One region of the Lysinibacillus sp. UGB7 genome, then DNA from elsewhere that is predicted to be linked to it. Evidence: riboswitches for the same ligand, from Rfam matches in the RefSeq annotation. Region 1 holds a riboswitch; the other holds the start of a gene.
The links. Region 1 has a riboswitch for thiamine pyrophosphate ahead of ACOMCU_RS16980 (hypothetical protein). Riboswitches for the same ligand answer to the same signal wherever they lie in the genome.
Positions count from the first base shown of each region.

Region 2: it holds a riboswitch for thiamine pyrophosphate, as region 1 does, so the genes downstream of both, thiC (phosphomethylpyrimidine synthase ThiC) here and ACOMCU_RS16980 (hypothetical protein) in region 1, are expected to answer to the same signal.

Region 1 covers NZ_JBMGUV010000019.1:5,967-23,267, forward strand. Annotated here, with positions in the region: gene ACOMCU_RS16940 (MFS transporter) at 1-1,189, opposite strand, end outside; gene ACOMCU_RS16945 (acyl-CoA dehydrogenase family protein) at 1,231-2,391, opposite strand; gene ACOMCU_RS16950 (hypothetical protein) at 2,388-3,263, opposite strand; gene ACOMCU_RS16955 (peptidase U32 family protein) at 3,275-4,231, opposite strand; gene ACOMCU_RS16960 (cysteine desulfurase family protein) at 4,246-5,415, opposite strand; gene ACOMCU_RS16965 (iron-sulfur cluster assembly scaffold protein) at 5,426-5,779, opposite strand; gene ACOMCU_RS16970 (LuxE family acyl-protein synthetase) at 5,794-6,972, opposite strand; gene ACOMCU_RS16975 (MFS transporter) at 7,341-8,537, shown strand; TPP riboswitch at 8,676-8,781, shown strand; gene ACOMCU_RS16980 (hypothetical protein) at 8,835-9,044, shown strand; gene thiW (energy coupling factor transporter S component ThiW) at 9,048-9,548, shown strand; gene ACOMCU_RS16990 (VWA domain-containing protein) at 9,638-12,235, opposite strand; gene ACOMCU_RS16995 (vWA domain-containing protein) at 12,219-13,964, opposite strand; gene ACOMCU_RS17000 (DUF58 domain-containing protein) at 13,976-14,851, opposite strand; gene ACOMCU_RS17005 (AAA family ATPase) at 14,848-15,843, opposite strand; gene ACOMCU_RS17010 (hypothetical protein) at 15,855-17,301, opposite strand, start outside.
Region 2 covers NZ_JBMGUV010000055.1:316-16,382, reverse strand. Annotated here, with positions in the region: gene hutI (imidazolonepropionase) at 150-1,418, opposite strand; gene hutU (urocanate hydratase) at 1,415-3,091, opposite strand; gene hutH (histidine ammonia-lyase) at 3,111-4,625, opposite strand; gene ACOMCU_RS26805 (helix-turn-helix domain-containing protein) at 4,829-6,283, shown strand; gene ACOMCU_RS26800 (catalase) at 6,650-8,155, shown strand; gene thiC (phosphomethylpyrimidine synthase ThiC) at 8,480-10,258, opposite strand; TPP riboswitch at 10,404-10,518, opposite strand; gene ACOMCU_RS26790 (AEC family transporter) at 10,637-11,563, opposite strand; gene ACOMCU_RS26785 (methyl-accepting chemotaxis protein) at 11,843-13,945, opposite strand; gene ACOMCU_RS26780 (hypothetical protein) at 14,586-15,902, shown strand.

The DNA.
Region 1 (17,301 bases):
CTGACCCTAAAGACACATGCTTTTCTGAAACAGAAACCGTACAAACAGTTACACTTGTAACCATGATGATCCCTAACCCCGTACCTAGTAAAGACATCATGGTAATGAGCATAGAAAATTCTGTATCAGGTGTTAATTTCAATAAGAACACAAAACCTATAACTGTAAATACATAGCCAAAAAGCATTGGAATCTGATAACCAATTTTATCAATTAATCTTCCAACAATTGGTGCAACTACTAACATTACTGCTGATAATGGTGTAATTAAAAACGAAGCGTGTAATGTAGTAAACTCCTTCACCTGAGTAAGATAAATTGGCAATAAAATTAACGTTCCCATTAACAAAATGCCACCTAAAAAGTTCGAAAGAATTCCACCTAAATAGTGTTCATTTTTAAATATTGTAAAATCAACTAAAGGTAAATTTGTCCGTTTCTCTATAAAGATAAATAATAGAGTGGCAATTAAACTAATAGTGAAATATATATAGATGGTTGTAGAAGTCCAGCCTAGTTTTTCACCCTGTAATATGGCAAATGTTAAAAAATAAAGCGCAATACTAACGACGATCACGCCTAGTACATCCAATTTAAATGGTGATTTAACGTCTCTACTTCCTTTAAAAGCTACTAAGATGAAAGGGAAAGCTATCATGATAACTGGCACATTTATATAAAAAATCCAACGCCAATTTATAAATTCAGTTACAACTCCCCCAAGACTTGGGCCAATAGCTACTGCAAGCGCACCAACTGCTCCCCAAATGCCCATTGCCAGCCCTAATTTTTCAGGTGGCACAGCAGTTCTTACGAGCATCATACTAGTAGGTATAATCATAGCTCCTCCAATTCCCTGTAAGACACGAGCAGCTATTAAAACTTCTACCGTAGGTGCCATGCCGCACAAAAGGGAGCTAATCGCAAATACAATAACTCCAACTAAAAAAATTCTAATCCTTCCAAAAAAGTCTGCTATTTTCCCTAAAGTAATTAACAATATCGCTAGTGTCAGTACAAAGGAATTGATTATCCAGGAAGCTAAATTCAAATTAATGTGATAATCATTCATTATATTAGGGAGAGAAATATTGACCACCGTACTATCTAAAAATACTAAAAACAAACCTAAACTAACCGCTAGTACTTGCTTCATACCTCCATATTTAGGCTCAGTTTGATTTGGCATTTTCAACCCTCTTTCATCCATTACATGGAATATTGAATCAACTACAGCTGCGTAGGCACATCCAATACAATTTTTCCGATTAATTCTTTTAACACATCTGGCGTCGGTCCCATGACTGTTCCCGCCATACTATCGCGAATGTATCTCTCTATTGGTGTATTGGCTGAATAAGCATGGCCTCCACAAACTTTTAAACCTATTTCTGCCACTCTTAGTGCTGTTTGACAAGCCATTACTTTAACCTCTAATGTACTAACCATATCTACTTCCTTGTTTTCCATCCGTTGCACAAAGGCATTTAAAGCTGTTTCCGCTTGATCACATAGTACTTTCATTTCCCCTACCATTTGTTGAATACTTTGGAAGTCAGAGAGATTCGTATTAATATGTGTATAAAAGCGTTTCTTCACATAGGTTACTGATTCGTTATAAATCGCCTTAGCAATCCCAATATTTACTGCTGAAATACCAATCTGTCCCATTGGAAGCAATGCTTCACGCGTAATTTTAAAGCCTTCTCCTTCTTCTCCAATAAGCATCTCTGGATTTAAATACGCATCTATATTTAACGGTGCACTTTGATTACCTCTCAGTCCCATGCCTTCCCATGTGCCACCTACTTCAATTCCATCATAATTACTCGAAACTGCGAAAAAGTTACTTTGCATAGAATTTTTAGCAAATGTTGCTTTGGAGTTTATGACATACAAATCTGCCTCTCCTGCGCTTGTCACCATAATTTTATTAGTTTTTAAGCGAAGGCCGTTGTCAGTGCTACGTACCTGGCTTACAGGTAAAAAGAAATAGCAGCCTGAACCCGCTTCACTCAGTGCAATCGTTGTAAGACAATGACCTTGTGCAATTTCACTTAAAATATTTTTTATATAATCACTATCTTTTCCATATAATAAAATAGAAACTGCCGACATATGTTGCACATAGATAAGTGCCGTGGAAGCACAAGCTTGAGCTAACCTGATAACTGTTTCTTTATATAAAGATAGAGGAGCTTCTAATCCGCCCAATTGCTGTGGAATTATTAAGCCTAATAAGCCATTTCGTCCAATCTCGTTAATATTTTCTCTCGGGAAAGCTCTCTCTTTATCAATATGAGCCGCGTTTGGTGCAACGAAATCAACTATAATATCATCCAATTTTGTTAAAATATCTTGCGTTAAACTCTTTTCCTGAATGTTACTCATTTTATTGCCTCCTCTTTAAGAAGTATTGGTGAAAATCTTGCATCGTCGCACAATGAATCCACTTCAAACGGTATGCTTTCGTTGTGCCGCTTAATATCCTGGACAACGATATTTCCATAAATAATTAAATTACCCATTTTTTCTCTATTTTCTTTGGAAATCTTTACTGTTACATCCTCAAATCTATTCCACCGTTCTCTCGGCTCAATCGTAATGCCGTTATTACATAAATGCTGGCAATTTCCTAATGGCTCGTTATAGAGTCTGAGTGTATGGCAGGACCTCGAAGTGGATACCATTGGGTAATGCAAAAAACCATTAACTTTTATCCCTTCATCTCTTAGCAGGTTCACTGAATTTTTCATGTAAGCATTTAGATCTGCATCTATTTCTGCCACACCATGTTCTTTTAGTAGCTTTATCATTGCAGGATTTGCAATATTCAATTGTAAGTAATTCTCTTTAATTGTCTGATCTTCGTACTGTAAAATATCTTCATACCATGGGCAGTTCCCATAACTAAAAGCTAATTGTCTGCCTACCGATAAGGACACTGTTGACGGCAGTTGCTGTTGTGCTAAAAAACGCATTGTTCCCCAATCATTGATGATTAAATTTATTTCATAATGAAAAAAACGCTGCATCCTCGTAAAAAATTCATTCATAGCTGTTTCGAATAAAATAGGCATTTCGATTTTGACTCGTTTATCTCGTTCCAATAAATAAAGGATATGTTGCTCTTCAATGCCATTCATTTTATAGTGGCACCCTGAATGTCCTAAAGAAACAACTTGGTAGTTCCCTAAAATTTCTTCAGTTATTTCATATAAATATTCGTGGTGAATCCGTAGTTCTTTTAATGGCGTTTTCAAATAAGCACCACCTAAATGTATGTTTTTGTAATAGCAGTTGATTTGTAACTACATCGGCATTTTTCACAAAAGCGTGGCACCCATTTCATAATCCACATTAACTGCTCCTGCTCCATTACTTTCATTTTTTGTTCTATAGAGAATCCAGAAACGCCCATTTCTTTCCATTCATTAAACATATTGACCACCATAGCTAATGTAACAGGATTAGGCGCCTCCCTTCCGATAAATTTGATAGCAGTCACACCAGACGAGACTAAATCTTCTAAATTACACAAGCTACAATCCGTTGCGCTATCTAAAATATGATGCTGATTTATTTGATTGTTCAATGGGGACAGTAATCGATATAGTGTTCTAACGCCTTCTCCCATTTCATTATTATTTGGACTTTCCCATAAGCGACAATAATTAGCTATGCTACCTGTTCCAAAATTGCCTGTAATCATTAGTTCTACATCTAAATTTCGCAGTGACTGAATTTCTTCTAATGTCATGGACTGTGAAATCGTTATACGTCTTACACCTAATTCTGTTAAAATTTCTGCCCCATATTTATTGACTGGCGCTAATTGCGAACCCGAAATCATTTGAATATTCTTCTCTACATTCTTTAGAAGATTTAGAGATTGCATAGAAGAAATTGTAATAGCATCTACACCTTTCTCAAGGGCTCTATAAACATGGCTTTGAAAACTTGTCTCTAAGCTGTTTGGAATGAAAGGGGTATTTGCCATAAATATGACTTTAATTTGATGAGCTTTAGCCATAGCCATAATGTCGTCTAAATCATCCCAATCCGAAAAGTGGGCAGGGTAGTCAGCTACTGTCTGAAACTTATTATCAAAAGACATCTGCTGAAAAAGTGGATTAGAGACGCCAAAATAGATTTCATTTGCACCCGCCTCTATCATTTCTTCCATCATAAATTTTGAGCGCACAGGTGCCACCATTTTTAAATTATCCATTTTATTCTTCCTTTCTATCCTACAGGGAGAATGCTCCTTAGACGGGTGACAGCTTCTGTCAGACTGTCAACAAGATAATCAATATCTTTATAGTCTGTATAAAGGCCAAAACTAATACGAATAGAAGATTTAATTCTTTCTTCAGATAGTCCGAGCGCAAGCAATACATGGGAGAGTTCAGCCTTTTCTGCACTACAGGCAGAACCAATAGACACCGCAATTCCATATAATTGACTTAAAAGAACCGACAGGGCTTCTGCTCTAATATTCGTAAAGGATATATTAAAGGTATTTTGTAAGATATCACCTTCAATTTCCGGACTATTCATCTCAATTTGTTCAATGGCATTTTTTATTTTATCTAAGAAATAGTTTCTTAAAGCAAATGTATTGTGTTTATGTTGCAATAAGTCTTCCCTCGCTAAAGCACAAGCTTTACCAAATCCAATGATACCCAATAGATTTTCAGTACCTCCTCGTTGGCCGTTTTCTTGCCCACCACCATGAAGTAGCTGAACCAACTGGTTGGTCCCATTTTTTAAGTACAATGCGCCCGCACCCTTAGGACCATATATTTTATGAGCCGCTAGCGATAGCGCATCCACTTCTAAATCTTGAACATTTATAGGGATTTTCCCAAGCGCTTGTACAGCATCTACATGAAAGAAAATATCCTTATTTATTTGCTTAACACATTTCGCCATCTCTTTAATTGGTTGAATGGTACCAATTTCATTATTCGCGTACATGATCGAAATTAATGCAGTATGTTCATTGATAGCATTCTCTAAATCTTCTAAAGCGATAAATCCATTAGCATCTACAGGTAAATAGGTAATTTCTGCACCAAGTGAAGCTAAATAATGACACAGCTCTAAGGTCGCCGAATGTTCGATTTTAGAGGTGATGATATGAAATGGTCGCTTATCACAGGCAAAGAAAAATCCTTTTAAAGCAGTATTGATTGACTCTGTACCGCCAGAAGTAAATAAAATTTCTGAGCAATCTGCGTTAATTAATGCAGCTACTTGTGAACGCCCCTCCTCTATTTTTTCTTTTGCTAATTGACCAAAAGAATGTGTGCTTGAGGGATTACCAAATATCAATAAATTATCTATCAAAATTGAAGCCACTTCCTCACGAAGAGGGGTAGTGGCATTATAGTCAAAATACTTCCCTAACATAAAAAACCTCCTATGCTTCACTAAGTATTTGCTCAAATAAATCATGTAGAATATTTAAACAATGCATTTGTGGAGGTTCTAGATCTCCAAGCATACGATCAATTTCATGCGTTAACAGTTGACCTATTTCAGCTATGGATTTACCGATAATATAATCTGCAAAAATATCAGCCGTTGCCAACGACGTAGCACATCCGTATGCCTTATATTTTGCATCTACTACCTTTCCATCCATTACTTTAATTTTCATAAAAATCGTATCTCCACAAACAGAATTACCAATTTTCAATTCTCTATTTGCATCAATCATATCTCCTGAATGTCTAGGTTTGCTGAAATAATCAACAATGATAGAATTGTACATATTAGATTCCTCTCTTATACTTCTGTCATTTGATTTTTTTCTTCAGCCGCATCCATATGCTTCTCTAAATTAATAGCACAACAGCCAATTTCTGCTCCTGCTACTCTTGATAGATAAACAACTTTTTGGCCGTTTCTTCCACATTCGCATGTATTTTCTTTCTTTAAATACACTAGATCCTCTGTTTGAATAAATCCTGGATATGAAAGTGAAGTAGGATCAAATATGGCTAAGACCCCTCTTTTTCCTTGCGGTACTTCTTCAGCTAAATTTTTTGGATTTCTTAAAGAAAAGTGAACCCAAGGCGGCACATGCTTCGATTGTTTCTCGCACTCAATGGCTAAAATATTTGATTCAACTAATCCATACATATCTCTAACATTTTCTTCTGGGATACCTAAGTATTCAGCACATTCTTTATTGTATTGTTCACGAGGAATTTCCATACCGGAGAATCTTTTCCAACCTCCTAAATTAATAATCATCGTCTTATTATCTAGTTTTAAATGAATATTATTTGTTTTTAGGTAATTTACTAATTTATAAATTAAAAATGGCGGTCCAATAATGTGACGCGTATGAATATTTTGCCATTTTTCTAATGTTTCAATTGCCTCCTTAGGTTTAAACGACGCTCTTTTAACAAGACATCTCGTTGCATCAAATAAACCTGACAGCATATTTAACACCTTGACCATGCCCATTTCTGGCATTTCTTCTGGAGATGGGAATAAGAAGAGACCAGCTCCTCTAGAAAAGGCAAACATTTCTCTATACATCGCATATATACTAAAGACACAATTGTTTAATGTTTCAGCATCTCTTCTAGATATACTTGGTATGCCACTTGTTCCAGTACTACGCATTTCAAATTCAATATTTTCTAAAGAGGTTGACAAAAGTAAATGTGAGTCAGGTCTTTTAAAGCTTGTCACCGGAATTAATGGTATTTTTTGTATATCATCTAAAGTCTGAACATCGGCAGGCGTAACTCCACTATCTTCACAAAGCATTCGATAAAACTTATTGTTTTCGTAATGATGTTGAAAATTTTGAGCAATTAAATATCCTTTTAGTTCATTGACCTTTGCTTCATCCCAATGAAATAATTGTTGCGTTGCCCCAATTGCTGTTGTTACAGGATTAAATCCTAATTCCTTTAAATTTTCCATAGCTGTTTGAATCGATACCATAATACATGTCCTCCTCTTTTATTATCTTTAATAGAAGCCATAAAGCCTTCTTAAGGTTGACTCTTAGCAAAAGCCAACTACGATAATTTACTATTATTACAAAAATTGTAATAATCATCGACATAAAAAGATTAACATATCTATCAACGTTGTAACCCCTAATCCAATACCAATAAAAAAGTAAATCCCGCATTCTTTTGCGGGATTTACTCATAGAACTACAGTAGAAAAAGTAGCATAATGTATTATTTTCTCAATATACTTCAAATTTCATTTGGCGAGCTTCTCATACTTTAATCTAATAGCCAAGCCTCATTTCTTTATGATAGACTGTAGTATATTTGATTAGAAAAAAAGGGGGGCTATGGATGACCCAGCAGAAGTCGAATAAGGCGGCTTTGTATATTTTAATGTTTAATATGTTTATCGCAATGGGGAGTATTGGAATTATTATTCCTGTTATGCCTGAGTATTTAAAAATATTTGGGGCTGCAGGACAAGTTCTTGGCATGCTTATCGCAACGTTCGCCTTGGCACAATTTGTATTTTCTCCAATTGCTGGGAACCTATCCGATCAGTATGGACGAAAAAATTTAATTATTTTTGGCCTCATAGTAACTGGTCTTGCACAGATTTCATTTGGGCTTTCAACGGATGTTTGGATGCTCTTCCTCGCGCGTTTCTTTGGAGGTTTAGGTTCTGCCTTCATTGCACCTCCAATTATGGCTTTTGTAGCGGATGTTACAACATATGAGGAACGAGGCAAGGGAATGGGTATGTTAGGGGCAGCTATGTCTCTTGGCTTTATGATTGGTCCTGGTATAGGTGGCTTTTTATCGAAGGTTAGTCTGCACTTCCCATTCTATACAGCTGGATCTGCAGCTATATTAGCAGCTATTCTATCATTCTTTCTTTTACCTTCTACAAAACCAAGCACATCACAAAAGGCACAAAAGCAAGACAATCTTGCGAAGCAAATGGTACGCTCTGTCCAAATGCCTTACTTTGTAATGCTCATCATTATGCTTGTATTCTCGTTCGGAATCGCTAATTTCCAAACGACATTATCATTATTTGTCACAAACAAATTTAACTACACACCTACTGATATTGCCATTTTATTGGTTGTTGGTGGTGCTTTTGGTGTTGTTGTACAAATGTTTATTATTACACCTCTTTTTAATCGTTATGGTGAAATGAAAGTTGTGTTAGTCAATTTATTTATTGCAGCCGTTTCTATTTACTTAATTTTATTTGTATCTGGCTTTGCACTTATATTAGTTGTAGCAACGATTTTCTCAACAGCGACGACATTGATTCGACCAGCTGTCAACACGCTCATTTCTAAACTTGCTGAAAACGAACAAGGTTTTGCCGCTGGTCTTAATAATGCATATATGAGTTTGGGTAATATGATTGGTCCTGCTTTAGCAGGTATATTATTCGATTGGAATATGAACAGTCCTTATATTTTTGGGGCTATTATTTTAATGGCCTGCTTCTTCCTTGCCCTCATCTGGACATTGAAAAAAGCTCCACATCTTATGCAACCTGATTCTAAATAGTGTGGAAATTTATTGACTACTTTTAGTAGTATGTTACATTATTAGGTGGACAGCGCTTGTGCAAAGTGACTTTAAGCGTGCGACGTGTATGGCTAGTCCTAGATGGGAAAACATATATTTCAAAAAATTTAATCGTTTCAAAACCACTAGGGGTGTCTTTCTAAGACTGAGACGTGTATATATACACGGACCCTTTGAACCTGATCTAGTTCGCACTAGCGTAGGGAAGTGGCGACACTTGCTTTTTAACTATGTAAATGCAAGGCCGCTTCCTTTCGTTATGAGGAAGCGGCTTTTTTGTGGCATTTTCAACAGATGCCGCTTGAAGTGATGTCCTGTGGGTTATCAGCGATTTCCTATATGCTATCAGCGATTTTTTGCGTTCTATCAGCGTTTCTTGGTGTTCTATCAGCGATTCTTTACATGCTATCAGCGATTTCTCGTAATCTATCTACGTTATATCAGGTTCTATTTGTGGTTAGAGCTATTTACCAAAAAGGAGTGTAAAATATGCCAATTCGAAAATTAACCATCATGGCATTATTAGTTGCCATTGCTGTAGCAGGCTCTGCTTTTGTGTCGATTCCAACAGGAATTGCACGTGCCTATCCTGTACAACATGCCATTAATGTTATAGGAGCCATTTTACTAGGCCCCCTACCTACCGTTATCATTGCCTTTGTCACAGCCCTTATTCGGATTTTTACAGGAACAGGTTCTCTATTAGCTATTCCAGGTAGTATCATCGGGGCATTGTGTGCAGCTCTTGCCTATAAATATAGTAATAAGGTGTGGCTCGCAGGTGTTGGTGAAATGTTTGGCACAGGTCTTCTTGCTTCTCTCGTAGCAGTACCTTACGCACATCTTTTAATGGGTTCATCTGTTACAGCATTGTTTTTCATGCCTGCTTTTTTAACATCAAGTGTTATTGGGGCAGTCCTAGGAATTGTCGTTGCCAGCAATCTACGCAAAACGGTACTTGTCAAAAGCTTTAACATGACACTTTATTAGGAAGAATTTTATCGATTTCTTTAAACAAAAAAATACAGTGCAAAATAATCATACCTTTTGCACTGCATTTCAATATAGAACATTAAATTTTATTGGCGTTTCTTCATACCTTTTAACAGCTGCGCTACGTTTGTATCTTCTACCTGCGCTTGTGCATCCTCCACACTTGGCACTTTCCGTTTCGTTTTTGATAAGAAGTTCCAGCCAAAACGTCGGATTGTAATATCTATGAAGAATAGGAACATCCCTGCTAGTAGCAGCCAGGTTGCAATATTTTGGCGCTCTGCCCCTTGTTGTGTGAAATCGCGGAACACTTCCTGCGGTTCCTCTAACACATTGCCACCAGTTTGCTTTGTAAGTTCTTCCACTAGTTTTTCATTTACTGGACGTAATTCATACTCGGCACTATACGGTACACTTAATCCAGCCTGATAAATCGCCTGCTCTTCATCGGCTATTCGGAAGAAAATAAGTCCTGGTTCTGCCTGTACAATCGCACGAACTTGCGAAGCAGATAACGTTTCGAGTTGCATCTCTAGCTCTTCACCTGCTTCATTGACAGCGACAATATCTAAAAACGCAGCTTCATTTGTTGGATCTGTAATAACAAAGGAGCCATCTGTATCCAGACGTACATCATATGCAACATCATTATAGCTTGGTAACATTTGCGAAATCATCGTTTGCCAAAATGTACCCCAATCCTGCCATCTTGCCCAGTCTCCTGTCCATTTTCCTGTAGAGTCTGATGTGAAAGCGAACGTTTTTCCAAGACCATATTGCCACTGTGCAATAACTGGGTCTTCTTTCTCGCTTTCTGCAATAACAGAAGCACCCTGCTTCGCTGTTGTGCCAATATATGCATTCATTTGTGGCACACCATTTGCAAATAATGCATTCCAGCCCGATGCATTATAAATTGTTGGGTAGAAAGGATTGTCTTCAATATACGTACGTGAAATCATTGCTGTCTCACGTGATAATATTGAAGGTATCATCTGTTCATCAATAACGTCATAGAAACGTCCGCTACCCATTTCGCTTAAAGATTGAAGTAAATTGCCATCTGCATCTTGTCCAATCGCAACTGTAGATAGTGTAACCCCATTGTCTTTCCCAGTTGCAATTAAATCCTCATAATTCCCTGGTTGTGACTGTCCGTCAGTTAATAAAATAATATGCTTACGTTGCAGTTTCTGATCGGCCAAATTTTCATATGCCTTTGCAAGCGAGTTATATATTTCCGTACCCCCACCAGGAGTCACTGATAAAATCGTATCGACTGCTTCTTCTTTATTGCCAAGCGGTCCGGTTTCGATAATTTCCCAAGGACGATCATCAAAGGCAATAAAGCCAAGCGTATCCTCGTCACGAAGCATCTCAACTGAACGTGCTGCCGCTTCCTTAGCAAGTTCTAACTTTGTACCCTGCATACTTCCCGAACGGTCGAGCACGATAACAAGACCTAAAGACGGCAATTGTTCCTTGCCTTTAATCTCCATTTCCACAGGTAACAATGTTTCGATTGGTGTTTTAAAATAGCCACCCAAGCCGAAGCTATTTTCACCGCCGACCATCGTAAAGCCGACACCGAAATTTTTCACTGCTTGCTCAATAACGCCCATCTTTGCCTCACCAACTAAATGCCCTGGAACATTATCAAAAATTATCGCATTATATTGTAAATAACTTGATAGCTCATTTGGCAAACTGCTTGCATCTACCACATCATAGGAAATTGACTTCGTCCCCAATGCCCCAGCAATAGGTGATGCTGTGTCATAACCGTTCACTATCAGTAAGTGAGGCTCACTTTGTACCATCGTGACACTCGTTAATTTATTATTTTCAAATATGGCATCTTGGTCTACTTGAACAAGTGCCTCGTATTTGACTAATCCTTCTGCTGTTGCCGTATACTTATACGTAAATACATTCGATCCTTCTGCAAGTGCCACTGCCTCTCGATGAATGAGGGCATCATTTTCGTACAGCAATAATTCGCCTTGACCTGCTGCTGTTGCATTCACTTCAGTGACAAGTTGCTGTTGTTCTCCTACATAAGCAACCTGGGGTGTCACAAAGCTTTTTAGCGATACATCATTAGCAACAGCCTGACTGAATGGCACAACATCTACACTAATATTGGAGCCTTTTAATTTGGTAGCAAACGCCAATGCATCACCTTGTGTTTCATTGGCGTCTGTTAATAAGACCAGCCTTGTAGCTTTTTTCGGATTGACAATACCAGTAGCTAGTTGAAGACTTTGCTCAATATTTGTTTGATCCGTGTCTTTCATAGCTGTAAATTTAGGTACTTCCTTCAATGAATTAGATAAAATCGTTTCTGTTTGTAATGTCGAAGAATAAGAATAAATCCCTGCAAGTTGTTCATCCTTCTTCGACTGTAAACTTTCCTCTATAAAACTAACCATTTCTAATTCTGTGCCCTTCATGGACGCAGAGCGATCGACTAAATACAGTATCTGTTCTTCTTTAATTGGTAATAAAATATATGGTGCTGCGAGAGCAAAGACTAAACAACATATTGCTACCATACGAATACCAAGTACAATGAGATGGCTGTTTTTCAGACGTTGACGTGCGCGCCAATATGTCCATACAAAATACGCAAACAATGGCAGTAATAACAATAAGGCTAATGGCGTATCAATTCGTAAATCCACGACGTCGTTGCACCTCCCACTCTGTCACAAGTAATACTAAGATAATGAGTATGAGCCAAGGTACAAATGAAGTCTTTGATACTTCTTCCTTGCCATTTTCTTGTAATTCTCCAAGCGTATAACTTGTGCCTTTTTCTATGACACGTTCTTGTGCTTGGAGTTGCACGATGAGGCGTTTTTCCTCACTATTTGCGCGTGCTGTGTAAACACCTGGTTTCATGGGTGCTGTTAATAACCCATTGGTGATTGTTGATAAAAACTCATCATCCTGTGAATAAACACTCCACTCTCCTTGCGCTAAAGCAACTGAACGCTGCTCATTTGGTGTGAAAATCCCAAGTGAACCAATTGCTTCAGATAATTGTTGTTGGGCACTCCATAAGAATAACGGGAATGATGGGTGTAATGGCCAATCTGTATCAGCAATATCGGCCAGTACAATAATATCTCCTTGTGGTGAGCGTTGAATAAATGGTTTATCTCCAACAGTGGCAATTGTTTTATAGCCATCAAACGCAGGATAAATGGCACTTACATAAATATCATTTAAGTCACTGAATGCAAATAAAGCGTCATTCGTTGCTTTCACCACACCACTCATGTCAATTTTTTCAATATCATCTCGCCCAAATAATACAATCGGCTTGTTCATATCTTCCAGGAGTGCTGTTTGATTTGTCACCACGGTCGCATCTTGATTCTCTACCAGCTGTAAGGACGGAACAATTTTCACGCTGCTATTTATTGTTTGGAATCCCTTTTGAATAAGCTGATGCATACTTTGATCGACTACTACTTTAGAAGTGGCTGTTTGTAACAATACTGACTGCGTATTATCAATCGCATAATCATCCTGTCCATCAATGATAGCCGTCATCGAATCCGCTAATGGTAAATCTTTAAATGTTTTAGTTACAGCTTCGTTTGCTGGCAATGTTATCTTCTCCGTTATAACGTCCTCATCCTCAGCATTTTGTAGCGTAAGTGTCAGATTGTGTTCCTTGTCCGTATCATTTTGCAACTGTACAAGTGCCATTGTTGCCTTCCCGTCTGTTGTAGCAGCAAATTTTGTGATGGCTATATTCGTTAAATCCTTCGCAGACCCCTGTACAATCCATTTCACCGAATCTTTTTCCATTGGTAATTGCTTCTTGTCGAGTGTATCTGTAAAGACATAAATTGATGTCGGTGTGTCACCGACAAAAGCTTGCGCCACATCAAGTGCTTTATTCATTTGTGCGGTTTCATATGTCACTTGCAAATCCTGGACGGCTTTCTCAATATCTTTGGGATTTGTTTCTTGCTGTAAAACAGCCTGTGGCGTATTGCCAGTCGTAATAAGTGTTACTGGTCTTCCATCAAGTTGATTCACTAACGACAACATTTCCTTTTTATGTGCATCAAATGTTGATTGCTCTTTTCCAGCTAACATCGTCGCGGACGTATCAACGATGAATATTGTTTGTGCACCAGCAATCGTTGACTTTTTAAAATATGGATTCATCAACGCGAGTACAAGTAACAGCAGTGCTAACAATTGCAAATAGAGCAATGCATTTTTCTGTAAATGCTTTAAGTATGGGGATACACGTGTCTCCTGCATAATTTCCGACCAAAAGAGTGTTGAGGACACGGTTTGATCGGTATATTTTTTTCGAAAGAAATAATATAGTAGGACAATGACCGGGATGATGGCCGTCCAGCTAAAAAGTATTTGACTAAAGCCCAATACAGCTCACCTCACCTAATCCAATGTGCTTTTAATAATTGTTGAAAAACGGCATGTTGAAGTCCATCTTCCACCTTGAGTTGTAATTTTCGTACGCCGAAGCGTCGACAAATGGCCTCAAGCTCTTCTTCGTGTAAACGTCTTCTTGCCTCATACGTATCAAGTACCTTTGATGACATCGTCACATTGACATCACTGCCCGTTTCACGGTCAAGTAAACGAACATCACCACTATAATTGGGGGATAGTTCTTCCTGCGTGATGATTTGTAGAATGCGTACATCCCCTGCAAAACGTGGCAATCTTTTCAACAGCTGTTCCCATTCTTCGATTGGTTCTAGACCGTCTGTCACGATAAATAGCACCGTACTATCTTTAGGCATTGCTTTTAACGCTCCCTGTGCAAAGCTACTTGTATAGGTCGCTTCTTCAAGATCGGTCACTACTTGTAAAAAGGCACGGCGATACATGGCACCTTTACGACGAAACGGTGGCTTGACGTCATGTTGTACAAACGAAAATGATAATCGATCATCACGGCCAAGCACCATTAAGCCAAGTGACGCTACAATTTGTCGAGCAAAAGTCCATTTTGCTTGCTCATTCATTGATTTTGTGGCGTCTAATAAAATGTGCACACGCATCTCTTGTTCATCTAAGAAACGTTTAATGAAATATTTATTGGTTCTTGCAAAGACGTTCCAATCCACCTGTCTTACGTCATCACCTAAGTGATATTCACGAAAATCTGAGAAATCGAGCGATGCCCCGAAACGTTGCGAACGGTGCGAGCCCTTATGTTGTCCACGCAATTTGGAGGCCGTCGCCACTTGGAAGCGACTAATTTTCGCTAACCAATCTTCGGGCAATAATATTTTCTGAGTCATCGACTAATGCCTTGCTGTACTTTTTCTAAAATAATGTCAATCACATCATCTGCTGTTTTACCTGAAGCCTCCCCTTCATAGTTCAGCAGCATACGATGACGCAGTACAGGCTTCGCTACGGATTTAATATCCGCAACTGATACATGGAAGCGTCCATTCATCAGTGCTCTTGCTTTTGCAAGCCTTATTAAACTTTGTAAGCCACGAGGACCACTACCATACATGGCATATTGCTTCACTTCATCTATCGCACCCTCTCGTTCAGGATGTGTTGCCACAACAAGGTCCGCTGCAAATTCAAGCATTTCATCTGCTACAAGTACTTCCTTCACCATTTGTTGTGCCAGCAGGAGTCCTTCTGTGTCCATTATTTTTTGCAGGCTGATTTCCTGCGCCCCAGTTGTTCGCTTCATAATCTCCATAAGTTCACTTTTCTCTGGATATGGAACGAGGATTTTGCAAAGGAAACGGTCCATTTGTGCCTCTGGTAATGGATATGTTCCCTCCATTTCAATTGGGTTTTGAGTAGCTAGGACGAAGAATGGTTTAGCCATTTTTTTCGTATCCCCTAAAATTGTTACGGTCTTTTCACCCATTGCCTCAAGCAGGGCACTTTGTGTTTTCGGAGTTGCTCGGTTAATTTCATCTGCTAATACCATTTGACTAAAAATTGGCCCCGCTTGGAAAGTAAACTGCTGTTTGCCATCTGCTGTTCGCTCAATCATACTCGTCCCTGTAATATCCGCAGGCATTAAATCTGGCGTAAATTGAATACGTGAGAAGGATAAATCAAGCACCTCTGAAATTGTGCGAATCAGCATTGTTTTCCCTAATCCTGGTAATCCCTCTAGCAGTGCATGACCGTCTGCAAGAACTGCGTATAATGTATAATCAATCGTTTCCTCTTGACCAACTATAAAACGATGGATTTCTTCTTTTACTTGTTGTAAATTTTTACTCATCTCAACATACTGTTGTTCTGTAAATGCCATTTCTCTTCCTCCTACTGCGACTCAATTGACGTGAAATAAGATTGCACGACATTTTGTAAATCTTTTGGTAATTGCAAACGCTCTGAGCTTTCTAAAAAACTGTCTTTATAAGCGCCTATAGCTTCATCATATGGTCGAATCGATCCCTTTGTAATAGGGCCATTTCCTTGTTGTTCTGAAACATGCGAGCCGTCTCCTAATGCTCCACCATCTACAGATGTTTCACTAGAGCCTCCAATTCTATTTGGTGTCGTTAATAAATCACGACTGCCTTGGCCTGATCCTGCACCTTTCCCACCTGACCCAGAACCCTGGCCAGAGCCAGAACCTGATCCAGAACCATTTCCTTGACCCTGACCCTGACCCTGACCTTGACCCTGTCCATTGCCTTGACCATTACCTTGTCCTTGTTGATTGCTTTGTTGAGAGCCTTGCGCCTGACCATTCCCGCTTGCCTGTTGCGAGCCATTTTTGGCATTATTTTGTCCTGCTTGACCTTGTTGACTGCTTGGTTGTGAATTGCCCGATTGATTTTGATTGGCATTACTACTGTTTTGTTGATTGTTGTTTGCGCTATTAGCACTTGCAATAGCATTTTGTAATGAATTACTTGCAGGCTTACCCAGCTTGCTCATTGCTGTTTGAGTAGCATTCGCATTTTGCGTTAGGTTCTGCTGCATTTGAGCAAGCTCTTTTAACTGTTCGACTTCTTCCTTCGATAAGCCTTGACCTTCAGCAGCACCTTCTTTACTTGCTGTTTGCTTATCCTTCAATTGCTGTTCCTTTAACGCAAGTTCTTTCTGCTTTTTCACGACTTCACGTAATGCCTCTTCAGCTGTATCTGCCTCTTTTAATGTGTTTTGTAATTCTTTTAACTGCTCTTTCACTTCTTTTGTTTCTGCCTTTTTTTCTAACTTAGCAACTTCTTTTTTTATGTCCTCAATGACTGCCTTTTCTTTTTCTACCTCAATGGCTTCAATTTGCGTAGTAGCCGGGAACATATAGAGCACCGCTAACATGATACTTGTTGCAAATAGTCCAATGAATGCCTTTGGTCGAAACAGCGCTTTCTTTCTTGCTTTAAATTCCGAGAACGCTTTTTCTGCCTTTTGGACTGCTTTTGCAAGTAGTGATTGAACCAATGGATCTTCGTCTTCTTTAAATGACAAAGCTGTAACAAGTTCATTATGTGAAAAATATTGATCGAGTGTGTGTAATGCCTCTTTCTCTCTCACGCGCTTCCACCACACAAAGACGATTGTTGCAACTATCCCAACTATAAAAACAGCTAATGCGCTTTGACGGTAATATGTCCAGACAAATAACCTTGAAACAAGGATGAGTGAAGCACTCGAGAGCAATGCCAAAAACAAGCCGTACTGTGCGATAGGAATACTTCTTTCGAATGTTAAACTCGTTTTTGCACGCTGAATATATTTTTGTAATTGCTTACGACGC
Region 2 (16,067 bases), on a different contig from region 1:
TATAAATATAAATGTATAAATCTAGACACAATTACCAGAAAACGTTGCCGTTTTATCTGTAGGTTAAACCCCATTATCATTATGGCCATCAAGACAAACGTTCTCTAGATACCAGGCAAACAGTAACTAGGTAAAATTTTACAGATTATTTATATAAGAATGCCATCCTTGACGACAATTCGCCCATTTTTGATGACTGTATGAGTGTGATTCACGCCGTAAAAATATTGTAGCTGCTTATAATTAGCGACATCGAGCATGATAACATCTGCTTGCTTTCCTACTTCAAGTGAACCAATCTGATTGCCTCGATTAAGAGCATACGCAGCGTTAATAGTCGTCGCTGTTAATACTTCCTCTAGCGTCATGCCCATGTACATACAAGCTAGATTCATAATAAACGGCAGACTCATCGTCGGGGACGAGCCAGGATTAAAATCGGTTGAAATGGCAACAGGTACCCCTTCATCGATCATCAGACGCCCTCTTGCAAAAGGAGCGCGCAAGAAAAATGCGGTTCCAGGGAGCAATACAGCAATCGTACCTGTTGCTGCCATTTTTCGAATCCCTTCATCTGAAGCAACCAATAAATGCTCTGCCGAGATTGCCCCCACTTCAGCGGCTAACTCCGCTCCTTTATATGGTTCAATTTCATCGGCGTGGATTTTCGGTGTTAGTTCTAACGCTTTTCCTGCCTCTAAAATACGGCGGGATTGCTCTGGTGTAAATACACCTTTTTCACAGAATACATCATTGAACTCTGCAAGCCCTAGTTCGGCCACTTTCGGTAGCATCTCATCTACGAGTATGTCGACAAATTCGTCTTCACGACCTTTATAATCACGCGGTACTGCATGAGCCCCCATAAATGTACTCACTATATCTATAGCATGTGTAGCTTGTAGCTTTTTGGCTACCTCTAACTGCTTTCTTTCATTTTCCCAATCCAAGCCATAGCCCGATTTTGCCTCAACTGTTGTGATGCCGTGTTTTAGAAATACATCTAAATGGCGCAGCGTCTTTCCATACAATTCATCAAAGCTAGCTTCTCTTGTGTGCTTTGTCGTTGCATGAATCCCACCACCTGCATTCATGATGTCCATATAAGTGGAGCCATTTAAGCGCATATTAAACTCCTGCTCACGCGTACCTCCATGTACTAAATGCGTATGGCAATCGACGAGGCCAGGCATAACGACCTTCCCCGATGCATCGATAACCTCTGCCGCTTTGAGTAAATCAGGGTGGTCTGCTTCCAACTGCGCGAAGGTACCAATTGCAACGATACGATCATTTTCTATCAAAACACTGCCATGCGGGACTATTGCAACATCTCGCATTTGTTCTTTTATGCGAGGACCTTGTGCTACACATTTTAAGGTAATGACTTCATTGGCATTTTTTATTAAAATCGTCACTTCGCATCATCCCTTTGCTTTAGCATAGGCATATGCACACCTTTTTCCTTTGCTGTATTGATGGCGATTTCATAACCAGCATCTGCGTGACGCACAACCCCTAACCCCGGGTCTGCTATTAATACCCGAGCAATCTTATCTGAAGCAAGCTGAGAGCCATCCGCTACTAATACTTGACCAGCGTGCTGCGAGAATCCCATTCCTACGCCACCACCATGATGGACACTTACCCAGCTTGCGCCACTTGCCGTATTAACAAGTGCATTTAAAATAGGCCAGTCAGATACTGCGTCCGAGCCGTCTTTCATGCCCTCTGTTTCACGATTTGGAGAGGCAACAGAGCCAGAATCTAAATGATCCCGCCCAAAGACAATCGGTGCTGATAACTCCCCGCTAGCAACCATTTCATTGACCTTCAGTGCGAATCGATGACGATCACCATAGCCTAACCAGCAAATACGTGCCGGTAACCCTTGCCATTTCACCATTTTTTGTGCCATATCAATCCAATTCACTAAAGCTTTATCATGTGCAAACATCTCTTTTGCTAGAGCATCTGTTTTATAAATATCCTGTGGATCACCGGAAAGTGCCGCCCAACGGAAAGGCCCTTTTCCTTCACAGAATAATGGACGGATATACGCTGGCACAAAGCCAGGGAAATCAAATGCATTGGCCACACCCATTTCTTTTGCATATGCTCGAATATTATTACCATAATCAAATACTTCTGCACCCGCCTGTTGAAATTCAAGCATTGTACGAACATGCTCTGCCATCGTTTCTTTTGCTCTTTGCTCGTAGGTTTTTACATCCTTTTTACGCAAATCAAGCGCTTCCTCAAATGTCATCCCGTTTGGAACATAGCCATTTATCGGATCATGTGCAGATGTTTGGTCTGTTACAAAGTCAGGAATAATAGCACGATCAAGTAGCTCACGATTTACATCTGCACAGTTGCCAACGAGTCCAATTGATGCAGGCTCCTTTTTTTCACGTAGTGCATCCACTAATTGAATGGCTTCCTCTACCGTTTCAACGATATAATCACAGTAGCCTTCTTTTATTTTGCGTTCGATTCGCGCTCGATCTACTTCGACTACTAAAATCACGGCACCAGCCATTTTGCCAGCTAAAGGCTGAGCGCCACTCATGCCTCCCATTCCCCCAGTTAAAATAAATTTACCGCGCAAATCTGCTGTACCAAATACTTTTTTGCCTGCTTCCACAAAGGACAGATACGTTCCTTGTAAGATACCTTGTGCACCGATATAAATCCAGCTACCTGCCGTCATTTGACCGTACATCATTAAATCGCGGTCCTCTAGTTCATAAAAATGCTCCCAGTTTGACCAAGCTGGCACTAGATTTGAGTTTGCAATGAGAATCCGCGGTGCATTTGCATGCGTACGAAATACAGCAACCGGCTTTCCGGATTGAATGAGTAAAGTTTCATCATTCTCTAATTTTGTCAACGAAGCAATAATTTGCTCATAACTTTCCCAATTGCGAGCTGCTTTCCCGATACCACCATAGACAATTAGCTCATCTGGATTTTCCGCTACTTCAGGATCCAAATTATTCATCAGCATACGCATAGCTGCTTCCTGTGTCCATCCTTTACATGTAAGCGTTGTTCCTCTTGGTGCACGAATATTTGTTTTTGTCTCCATATTGCCATCCCCTTTGCTTTTATTTCGACATTGCCACTAACTCATCGCTCGTCAATAAATAGTTCGCTAACGCTTCAATTTCATCTCCAATCGGTTGATCGGTTGTAAGCGGCGGACAAATTGCACGCACCTTTTGCAAAAATTGACTTGTAGCTGGGGCTAACTGTTGCTCCGCCCTATCTAAATGAATAGCTTGTGATGCGCAAATCATTTCTATCGCAATGACACGAGCAGCATTGTGTACGATTTGACGTACTTGACGAGCAGATGTTGTCCCCATACTGACATGATCTTCCTGATTACCCGATGTAGGAATCGAATCTACACTTGAAGGGTGTGCCAATACTTTGTTTTCCGACACGATTGAAGCTGCTGTATATTGCGCAATCATTAGCCCACATTCAATCCCGGGATTTGTTGCTAAAAATGGCGGTAAACCTTCGTTAAGTTGTGGATTGACCATACGTTCCGTGCGTCGTTCGGAAATATTGGCCCATTCACATACACCAATTTTTAAAAAGTCCATCGCTAAGGCAATTGGCTGTCCGTGGAAATGTCCACCAGATAATACTTCTCCGTTTTCTAAAACAATAGGATTATCTGTCGTTGCATTCATCTCAGTTTGCACACGTTCCTCTGCATAGAAAAATGACTGCCATGATGCGCCATGCACTTGCGGAATACAACGAAGTGAATAGGCATCTTGCATCCGGATTTCACCCTGTTTTGTCACTCGTTTACTCCCATCAAGCCACGAGCGGATTCGCCCACCAACAAGCTCTAATTCCGAGTGTGGTCTTACAGCTAATAGAGCTGGATCAAAGGCTGAAGTAATACCTTTTAATGCTTCAAGCGACAGACTTGCGGCCATATCTGCGGCAAGCCCAATGCGCTCTGCCTCATTCAATGTTAAGACACCAATACCTGTCATTGCCTGTGTACCGTTAACTAGCGCTAGCCCCTCTTTTGCTTGTAGTCGTACAGGCGTCAATCCTGCATGCTGTAATGCCATACCACCACTTACAATCTCACCTTCAAACTCCGCCTTCCCTTCTCCTACAAGCACTAAAGCCAAATGTGAAAGCGGTGCTAAATCACCACTTGCCCCAACAGACCCTTGTGACGGTACTATCGGATGCACGCCTTTATTGATGCAATCCAGTAATAGCTGTACTGTCTCTAGTCGAATTCCAGAAAATCCACGTGCTAATGCATTAGCACGTAATATCATCATGGCGCGGACAACTTCTGTCGGAAACGGTACGCCAACACCAGTGGCATCTGATCGTAGTAAATTCAACTGTAATAGCTCATTATCCGCCTCATCAATACGAATATGACTTAGTTTTCCAAATCCTGTGTTCACACCATAAATGGCTTGCCCTTCCGCTAAACGCTTTTCAATGCGCTCCCTACTTAATTGAATGCGCTGTTCACTTTCAGTGGATAACACAACAGTGACATGCCCCTTCACGATTTCCTCTACTTGCTGTCTTGTTAATGTATTGCCATCAAGCTCAATGATAGACATCATTTAATATCCCCCTTGTTCTATATCTTGGGTAAATTATCTATATCGATAGAAATTCCTCTACTTATATTGTACAAACTCCTTTTTTCAGAAAATAGAGAATTTTAAAAGAGAAAACAGGAATTATTAATGATTTTTATGTTATTTTTAATAATATAATATTACTTTTTTACGAAACTAGATTATTTTAAGGTGGGTTAATTGTTATGCGAATTTTATTGATTGATAGAGACCCTACAGAATTATCAGGTATTCGGTGGTTTTTACAAACTTACTTCCCTGGAGATATTATAGTTGAAATGTGTACGGCTATTTCTGAAGCAACTGAGAGCATTCAACAGTTTGAACCTGAGGTAATTTTACTGAATATCGATTTAATTCCTAATAACCGTTTAACGAAGCTTTATCAGCTATTACAAAAACACTCTGGCACTATTTTTGCAATAACGACAGAACCATTATTTAAAAATGCCATGAAAGCAATTGATTTGCAGGTTGCACACCTTTTTGTAAAACCCATTGATTTAGAAATTTTAAAGCAAAAACTTGCTACAATTTCGATTCATACGGCGAAGGTAAAGAAAGCCTATACCCAAGATACAGACGAAACATTTTACTATAGATTATTTTTAGATAGCGAGACCAGCTCTTTAGATACAGATATGTACTTCACGATGATTGAGCCTGAGCATCCTGAAACATTAAATAAACTGTACAATTGGATTCAGCAAACGCCAATTTACCATCATATGAAAATCTATCCATTAGCAGAAAGTATTGTCTGTCTATTTCAAATACAAGATATTAAAACCGTTGAAAAAGATGTGCGCACATTGATGAAGGAGTGGAGACTCACCAATAATAGTTCTCTTAATATCGGGATTTACGACTACACACCTGCAACATTAAAAAATATGTACACTTTAACCAAGCGTGCACTTCATCAAAGTTTTTACGAAGGATTCGGCCATATTTTTTATGCGACCAGACAGTTAGAAACGCAACCATTTGATCCGTTATTAACACCAGAAGAGCAACAATTACTTATTAAAAGTTTAGAAGACGGAAATCTTGAAGAAATCAAAGCCTTTTTATATCGATTATCTAATGAAGGGATTTATTACGAACAGGATGATTTACGAATTCATTTGACAAGTGTTTTGGCTCAAATTCGACGCTTTATGCTGAAATATAAATTGCACGAGAAGGCTGTTATCGAACAAAACTATCGTCAGCTTTTTCATTTAATTATTGAACATCCCATACTTTATACAATACTTAATGGCATTATTTCTTTTACACAAACATTGATTGCCTTAGCTCGTCAGGCTCGCATGGAGAAAAAAGCAGACTATGTAGAACTGGCACTAGAAATTATCGAGCAACAGTTTCAGGATAGTTCATTGTCCTTGCCCTTCGTTGCCTATAAATTAGGGATTAGCCCCAATTATTTGAGCACGATTTTCTCAAAGAAGCAAGGCTTACCATTTAAACGCTCTTTACAGCAAATGCGCATTCAAAATGCTACAAAAATGCTTGTCGAAACAGATTTTGCGATTAGTGAAATCGCACTTCTAAATGGCTTCGATGACCCAAATTACTTCATCAAAATATTCAAACAACAAATAGGTACTACACCTAATCGTTATCGTAAAACTTGAAAAATACAGCCACTTAAATTTAGTATATTTTCAATTAGCACACTCTATTTTCAACACGCGTATAGTAGAAACTAGATAGAAACCTTCACTTCTATCTACTTTAAAGTCATTCTATTATTTACATGCCTTACTACAGAAAGTGCCAGCTAACAGGATTACCGTCATTTAAGTAAATCTTTTTAAATTTATGTCATTCATCAAAAGTGATGCATAATCTTATTAGATTATGCATATATTAATAGTTTATATCTTAATATAAAAATTCTTTAACAATAATTATTATAATCTACTAGCAATTCTATTTTAGATTTGTTATAGTTATAAATGAAGAGTTTGACTTACAATTTTTCCAGGAGGTAAACTATTATGACAAACGTAAATGATCGTAGCCGTCGCTTTACAACAGCAGGTGGTGCCCCAGTAGTAAGTAACCATGACTCTATGTCTGCAGGACCACGAGGACCTCTTTTACTTCAAGATGTATGGTTAGTCGAAAAATTAGCAAACTTCAACCGTGAAGTTATCCCTGAACGTCGGATGCATGCAAAAGGTTCTGGTGCATTTGGTACTTTCACTGTAACGCATGATATTACGCAATATACAAAAGCAAAAATCTTCTCTGACATTGGCAAGAAAACAGAAATGTTCGCTCGTTTCTCTACAGTAGCCGGCGAACGTGGTGCAGCTGATGCAGAACGTGATATCCGTGGATTTGCACTTAAATTCTATACTGAAGAAGGTAACTGGGATTTAGTCGGTAATAATACACCTGTATTCTTCTTCCGTGATCCACTACACTTTACAGATTTAAACCATGTAGTAAAACGTGATCCACGTACAAATATGAAAAACGCAAATTCAAACTGGGATTTCTGGACTTCATTACCAGAAGCCCTTCACCAAGTTACAATTGTTATGTCCGATCGTGGTATTCCGAACGGCTTCCGCCATATGCATGGTTTCGGTTCTCACACTTACAGCTTTATCAATGCTCAAAATGAGCGTGTATGGGTGAAATTCCACTTCCGTACAGAACAAGGTATTAAGAATTTAACGGGAACTGAGGCTAATGAGGTAATCGGTAACGACCGTGAATCTTCACAACGTGACCTTTATGGAGCAATTGAAAAAGGCGATTTCCCGAAATGGAAAATGTACATTCAAGTAATGACAGAAGAACAAGCTCGTGCATTACCATACAATCCATTTGACTTAACAAAAGTTTGGTACAAAGGCGACTTCCCACTAATTCCAGTTGGTGAATTCGAGTTAAACAAAAATCCAGACAACTACTTTGCAGAAGTAGAGCAAGCGGCATTTGCACCTTCTAACATTATTCCTGGCGTTAGCTTCTCTCCAGATAAAATGCTACAAGGTCGTATCTTCGCATACGCTGATGCACAACGTTACCGTTTAGGCGTAAATCACTATATGCTACCTGTAAACGCACCAAAATGTCCATTCCGTACTTTCCATCGTGATGGCGCTATGCGTTTTGATGGCAACCTTGGTTCAACAATGAGCTACGAGCCAAATAGCTATGGTGAGTGGGAACACAACTTAGACCATAAAGAGCCTGAATTACGTATCGATGGCAATGCTGGCATTCATGACTTCCGTGAAGATGACAGCAACTATTTCGAGCAGCCAGGTAAATTATTCCGCCTAATGACTGCGGAAGAACAACAACGTTTATTTGAAAATACAGCTAATGATATGGCTTCTGTTGAAGAATTCATTAAACGCCGCCACATCTTACACTGCTATTTAGCTGATCCAGCATACGGTGAAGGTGTTGCAACTGCAATGGGTCTTTCATTAGAGGGTATGGACCTGTCAAATCCATATGTAAAACAAGCAACTAACGTTTAATTATCCAGTTTTATTGATATCTAAATCCAACTTTTACCCCATGCGACTTCGCATGGGGTTTTTTTTATTTCATATAAACGTAGAAAGGTATTGAAACCAGATGAAATGCCATTTTGTAAACCACTATCATTATGTGAATATAATCAAAATACAGGGGTTGTCCCAAATGTAACAACAGTATGCTTAGAGTTATCCTATCGTGCTATTTTTCACCATACAGGAAAATTGGCAGTATATTTTTCGAAGGACTTTTAGAAAGCCCTTGTCCTCTTGCTGTCTTAGTGTATAGGTAGCATAAATAGCGTTTCTTTTATCTAATCCTTGTTATTGATAAATTTGACTGCCGGCCTTTTTAAACTCCTCTGCCTTTTCCTGCATGCCCTGATGAATGGCTTCTGTCGTATTTAAATCTTTTTCTTTTGCATAGTTACGAATATCCTGAGAAATTCTCATACTACAAAACTTAGGACCACACATCGAGCAGAAATGTGCTGTTTTTGCCCCCTCTGCTGGCAATGTTTCATCGTGGTATTCGACTGCTCGTTCAGGATCTAAAGATAAATTGAATTGATCTCGCCAACGGAACTCGAAACGTGCTTTTGATAGGGCATCATCCCGTACTTGCGCCCCTGGATGACCTTTTGCTAAATCAGCTGCATGTGCTGCAATTTTGTACGTAATGACCCCTACACGAACATCCTCACGATTTGGCAAACCTAGATGTTCTTTTGGTGTGACATAGCAAAGCATCGCCGTTCCGAACCAACCAATCATCGCTGCGCCAATAGCAGATGTAATATGATCATAGCCTGGTGCAATATCTGTCGTAAGTGGACCTAATGTATAAAAAGGTGCTTCCTTACATACTTCTAATTGTTTGTCCATATTTTCCTTAATCAGATGCATCGGCACGTGACCTGGCCCCTCAACCATGACTTGTACATCATGTTTCCAAGCAATCTGCGTCAGCTCCCCAAGTGTTTCAAGCTCTGCAAACTGCGCCTCATCATTGGCATCTGCAATAGAACCTGGACGTAAGCCATCCCCTAAAGAAAAAGCCACATCGTACGTCTTCATAATTTCGCAAATTTCTTCAAAATGACTATATAAGAAACTTTCTTCATGATGAAATAAACACCACTGCGCCATAATGGAACCACCACGCGAAACAATACCCGTGACACGATTGGCTGTTAAAGGCACATAACGCAGTAAGACCCCTGCATGTATTGTGAAATAATCAACCCCCTGCTCTGCCTGCTCGATTAATGTATCACGGTACACTTCCCACGTTAAATCCTCAGCAACACCATTTACCTTCTCTAGTGCTTGATAAATTGGCACAGTTCCCACAGGTACCGCAGCATTACGAATAATCCATTCACGTGTCGTATGAATATGCTTCCCTGTAGATAAATCCATAATATTATCTGCACCCCAACGTGTTGCCCATGTCATTTTTTCTACTTCCTCAGCGATGGATGAAGATACAGCCGAATTACCGATATTTGCATTAATCTTCACATGAAAGTTACGGCCAATAATCATTGGCTCTGCCTCTGGATGATTAATGTTGGACGGCATAATTGCACGACCAGCAGCAATTTCAGCACGAACAAATTCAGGATCTAAATTTTCGCGAATTGCTACAAACTCCATTTCGGGTGTAATCATGCCCTTTCTTGCGTAATGAAGCTGCGTCACATTACGTCCTTTTTTTGCTCGCAGAGGTTTTCGATCAAGTCCAAGAAAGACATTTTCTTTCATACGAGGATCAGCTACATTGCGGAAGCCATTATCCTCTGGCTTTATCTTACGACCCTCGTATTCTTCTACATCCCCACGTTCCCTTATCCAACCGCTTCTTAAAGCAGGCAAACCTTTTGTAATGTCTACTTTGTAAGTAGGGTCTGTATACAGGCCACTTGTATCATAAACACGCACTGGTGCATTTTCTTCTTCTCCAAAGTTTCCAGTCGTTGGACTTAACTGAATTTCACGCATTGGCACTAAAATATCTGGCCGTGAGCCTTCTACATACACCTTTTTGCTTCCATCAAAACTGGACATAATCGTAATGTTTTTTTCGCTAACTGTTGTCATAAACTACTTCGCTCCCTTTTACATATTGTTATGAAAGGACCATCTAGCTCACCCCAACAACTTGCTACATAAGAAAAGCCGAATCCAAAAAATATTGGATCCGGCTGTGAATGTAAGGGTTTCATTTATCACAAAGTGCAAGTACTGTGATAATCATTAACTTTCCCACGCTGGTATGAGCCAGATCAGGTCCAAAGGGTCAAGAAACCTCAAAGCGTTTCCCTCTCAGCCTGACTCATCAGACTCCCCTAGTTAAAGCTATTCAATTTGATGTTAGTGTAGCAGATATTGCTAATAGATGGAAGCCATATGTTAAAACCATGATGACAATATTTGAAGTACAATTTGTAATGGCCGATATTTCTACAGCAAGTAAAATTACGTAAAAAGTAATTCTGCAACGTAAATAACTATGGTCACTGTGATACAACTAACTATGGTTGAAAATAACACTGTTTGTGCAGCAGTTGCCGATTCAACATCGTATTCTAAAGCAAGGCTTGAGCTATTGCGTGATGTTGGAAAAGCACTAGCTATAAAGAGTGACTGAGCCACAACACCGTCTAGGCCAAGCGCAAAAATAATGACAAGCGCCACAGCTGGGCCAATAATCAATCGTGTAAAGCAACTGACAAAAACAGTTTTATTAAACATCGACTTGATTTCAAGCTGGGATAGTTGTGCGCCAAGCGTAATGAGTGCAACAGCGATAAAACCATCTGCTACATGGTCGATTGGAATTCGAATAAACTGCGGAATACTGATGTCGAAGTAATTCATTGTTACACCTATAATAAGCGCATGAATAATAGGCATTTTCAAAAAATCTTTCAGGATAGCCATCCCGGATTTTGTCGAGGAAATAAGATTATACAAACCATATGTATAAGTCGTCATATTTTGAAAAATAACGAGGATGACTTGAATAGCCACGCCAATAGGTTGGGCCGCGAATATCATTTGGGCCACCGGTATCCCGTAGTTACCTGAGTTAATGAGCACAACACTATTTTTAAATACCGCAGTCTCTGTTTTCGCTAAACCTAGCCCCTTTGCTAAAAAATGACTGAGCGCCATTTGACTCCCAATAAAAAGTACGATAAATAGCACCACCTGTCCTAGTACCGCTGGCTCCACACTCGTTTCATATAAATTTACAAAAACCGCAGCAGGCATAAAGCAATAGGTAATAAGATGGGATAATGCCTTTAAATTAAATCTAAATTTCTTCTGCAACATGGCCCCAAGTACAAGCAGCACCAAAATAGGGGCAACAATCTGAAAAAAAATCATGCCGAGATACATATGTAGTAGTCCCCCCTTCCATCTCTTTCTATAGTAGAACTATCCGCCTGCCTGGTCAATGTGCCTCAACTAACCTGAAAAGAGCATTTTTAATGGATTGCTCATAATAATTTTTCATTCTAAAAAAATCTGCTAGACTTCAACACGGAAAGTAATTTTAGGCAAGCCCCTGTCAAAGAGGCTTGCTATTTACCCGCAGAAAGCAACAGATTTTTGTTTTTCATGCTATGCTATTCTGATTGAAGAAAGAATTTAAACCACCTTGAGCAAAATCCTTTATTAAGCAAGTTTAAAACGTTGAACAACCTCTTGTAATTCTTGCGAAATTTTATTCATATTACTTATTGAATCTGCAACCTTTTCTAACTCTGCCTGCTGATCAATTGTTGAAGCACTTACTTCTTCTGCAGAAGCAGCTGTCTCCTCTGAAATAGCTGAAATGCTTTGAATAGCCATTATTGCTTGGTTTTTGTGCTCTAGCATACTGGAAAGTTTAGCAAGTAACTCGTTAATTGCATTTGCAATAGAACTAGACAACTCACTATTGTCCTTAAAGACTACCTCCGTACTTTGTACTGATTCATTTTGTGCTTGCATTAAACTAGCATTAGATGCTATTACGAGTACTGTTTGTTTAGAGTTTTCTAATATACTATCTACGGTTGTCTTAATTACATCCGTTTCATTTTTCGACTGTTCTGCTAGTTTTCTAACCTCTTCGGCTACCACTGCAAAACCTTTCCCATGTTCTCCTGCTCGAGCGGCTTCAATACTCGCATTAAGTGCAAGCAGATTGGTTTGCTCCGCTATCCCCTGAATGGATGCAATGACTTGATTGATATTTGCAATGTTAGAAGTTAATGTTTCAATTTGCTGTTGTACTCGTCCATTCATGTCATTTGTTTCCGCATTACGTTCACGCAAACTATCAACTTCTCTCATACCTTTTTCAGTTGTCGTTTGCGTTTTGCTAGAAAGCTCTTCCATTTGAGTGGATAACTGTGTAATCGTATCAATCTGATCAGAAAGATCCATCATTCGATAATTGGTTTCTTCCGTGTCTTCCGATTGCTTTGAAGCACCTTGAGCAATTTCATTTATCGCAACTGTAACTTCCTGACTAGAAGCTACAATCTCATTGAATGCTTCATGAACATGATTTGATGATTGGTTGAGCAACGTTGTAGAATGCAACACCGTATGTATAGCATCATTCGTTTTGTCTAACATATGATTATAAGCTACTGCAACTGCGCCTATTTCATCTGCTTTAATATATTTTTCATCCACTTTTTTCGTTAAATCTCCATCCGCTGCAGTTTCTATCGATGCACGTAAAAGCTTTAATGGCTTCAATTGTTTATAGATAAACCATGCACTTACAGCTGCCATTAAAATAACAATGATAATTGCCGCTACGATAGTGAATACAAGAACCTGATTATAGGTTTCAAGAATCTTAGATTTTGGTACAACTAATTGAACCGTCCAGGTTTCGTCAATTTCGTCCAATACCATAGGTGCAAAAGCATTATACGACTTTTCTCCTAATTGCTTCGAATCCACATACATACTGTCTGGTTTACCATTTTCCATGAAACTATTAACACTTGCCCAGTCGATTACATCTTGCATATATGTACCATCTAATTTTTCATTAATACTATTTACCGTTAATATGCCGCTAGCAGTAATAATACCTGCATACCCACCATCCGGCTTAATAGAATCAGCCAGTCCCTTTAAAAAATCAATGGATAAATCAGCTGTTAACACCCCAAAGAATGTACCCGAGGAATTAACTAGCGGGACAGATATTGTTGTCATCGAGATTGTTTCGCCATTCACCTTATAATCATAAGGCTCTGTAAGTATAGCTCGCTCCTCTTCTTTAGGGACCCAATACCATTGTGCACTACTTTTTTCTTCAAGTCCTTCTATAGCAGTAGTTGCTATTTTATTGCCGTTTTTTGACATATAGGGTATGAAACGTTCCTTTGTATCAATTAAAGTAACATCAATAGTCGGCTCTACTTGCGCAGATTCCTTTTCTAAAATAGCTCCTACTCCAATCAAATCATCGTTCTTTACTAGATTGGTTTCCAAAATATCCATTAAGCCTTCAGCTGAAAGTCCGCCATTATTGTGCATTGTTTCCACTATGCGTTTAGTTGTTTGTAATGTATCATTAGCTTTCTTAAAGCGTTCGCTCATCTTCGCAGCAGAAAATTGAGCATTTTGAAGTGTTGCATCTTCTGCATCATCCACACTTTGATTATATAAGATGCAACTTGTTACTACTGTATAAGTAATAAACAGCACTAAAAATAATCCTATGATTAAAGAAGATAATTTTAAAGCAATACTTTTGGATTTTTTCATTACAAACACCTCCATTTTTTATAAATAATCATAATGTATGGATATTCATATCACAACAAAAGATTTAACAACTTAATATAGAAAAATTAAGTTTATCTCAGAAATTCTGCTACATTTTAAATCATTACAATCTAAACAAGACAAAAAAGGCGTGTCTCAACCAAAATATCAGCTTCAGACAACGCTCTTTTCTTTTCCCAACTAGTAAACCAGTTCTTAATCCTGTCGTTCGGTTCTAGAGCTAATTGCTCCTCCAACATTTTCTTTAGTAATAAATATTGTTCCTCGACAGCAACTGTATTATTTAATGCATCATACAGCCTCATAAGTGTAAAGTAACTTTCCTCTCCATCTGGCTGAATGTATCCAGCAGTTTTGCTATTCTATCCGTCAGTTCGACCATTCTATCCGTTTCTCCAGCAATAGAAAACAGCAGGCTAAGGAAAAAATCAAAAAATCCATAGCCTGCTGTTTGTTATACACTTCCATTCTATCCGTCTCTCCCATTCCCATAAGGACCGAAGATACACATTCATATAAAAAAATCACGACCTATCTACCTATTCATCCAAAAAATGCATAAAAATATCCTAAGCTATGATAAAATTAGTAATTATAGAAATAGGAGGTTTTCACGTATATGAAACACAAAAGAAGCCTTGCCTTATTTGCTTTAGTAGCAGTTCCTTCGCTCATTCTTACTACACCTACTACGTCAGCATCTGCTGCTGATATCTCGGCAAATTCAAAGACAGCATACATATACAATTATAGTTACAATTACTATTATTACTACAACTCTAATGTTTCGAACGTTATACAGCTCATTAATAACATTAATGATACCGTTTCATCATTTCAACCAACATTAGAGGCGGCTAATAAAGCCTACAATGCATTAACAGAAACAGAGAAGCAATACGTAACGAATTATGGCACACTGTCAAATCACCAGCAAACAAGGGTAGCCTATCGTCGACTGGCGACACAAATCGAAGAAAAGTTAGCTTCTGTCGAATCGACATCCATTAATTACTATCAAAACGTTATTGAAACGAGAGATTGGTATAACACATTGAATGCCGCACAAAAGTCCTTTGTTAGCGCAGATACACAAAAAATACTGACATCTTCTATCGCGCCCAATACATCCGTTGATAAAGTTGTTAATAAGATCCAATTGTTGAATTCATCTCGCATTAGCTTCCATAAAGATGTCGCTGAAGCAAGAGCTGAATACAATGCATTACGTAGATTTTCAAATGTTTCTTTCCCTAGCGGTACTGAAAAACTATTACTAGATGCTGAACAACTTGTCTTGAAAGATAAAGCTGCTGCCAAGGAAGTGGAAAATGCAATTGCTGCATTATCGCCAAAAACATCCACAACTCAGGATGTACAAGCTGTCAAAACAGCCTTTGAAGCGTTAACACCTGTTCAACAACAACTTGTTCCGAATGTAGGGATATTAGTAGATTATGTTAATGGAAAATATAAGCTCCCGTCTAAGGGTAATTCGATAAAAACGCCTATTTTATCAGACACAGCAGCAGTACCGGGGAAAAACACGGTGATGTCCAAAAGCAGAAATACCTATAAAGCAAAGATCAATGTTGCTGACTCTGAAATCAGCTCAGAGCGCTTTATTTTAACAACAAAAGCAAACATGACTGTCATCATTCCACCACTAGGTACTCTTGTCAATGAAGATTCTGGTGTAATGGATATCCAGCTCATAAGAAATTTAAATCGTATTACCTTCCAAGCAACTTTGAATAAAAAACCTGTAGAATTCGTGGCTGATATAGAAGTGATCATCGAAAATTTACCAAAGGATGCTTCAATCGTTCGTATCAATGAATTCGGCAATCAAGAACCGACTTCTTACACAGTCAATGACAATCAACACATTATTCAAACGAAAACATCTGGTACATTCCAAATAATTAGAAATTAACAAACCCGTAAAGAGCCAATACTACAAACAAATATTTATAGAGCAATTACATTGAGGAGAGCATATGCATGCTCTCCTCTCTTTTTACATCAACTTATTTTTCCTTTTTGTGTTCCACCAATAGTGCTGCCACTTCTTCTATCTGTCCTAAAATTGAAATTGGGT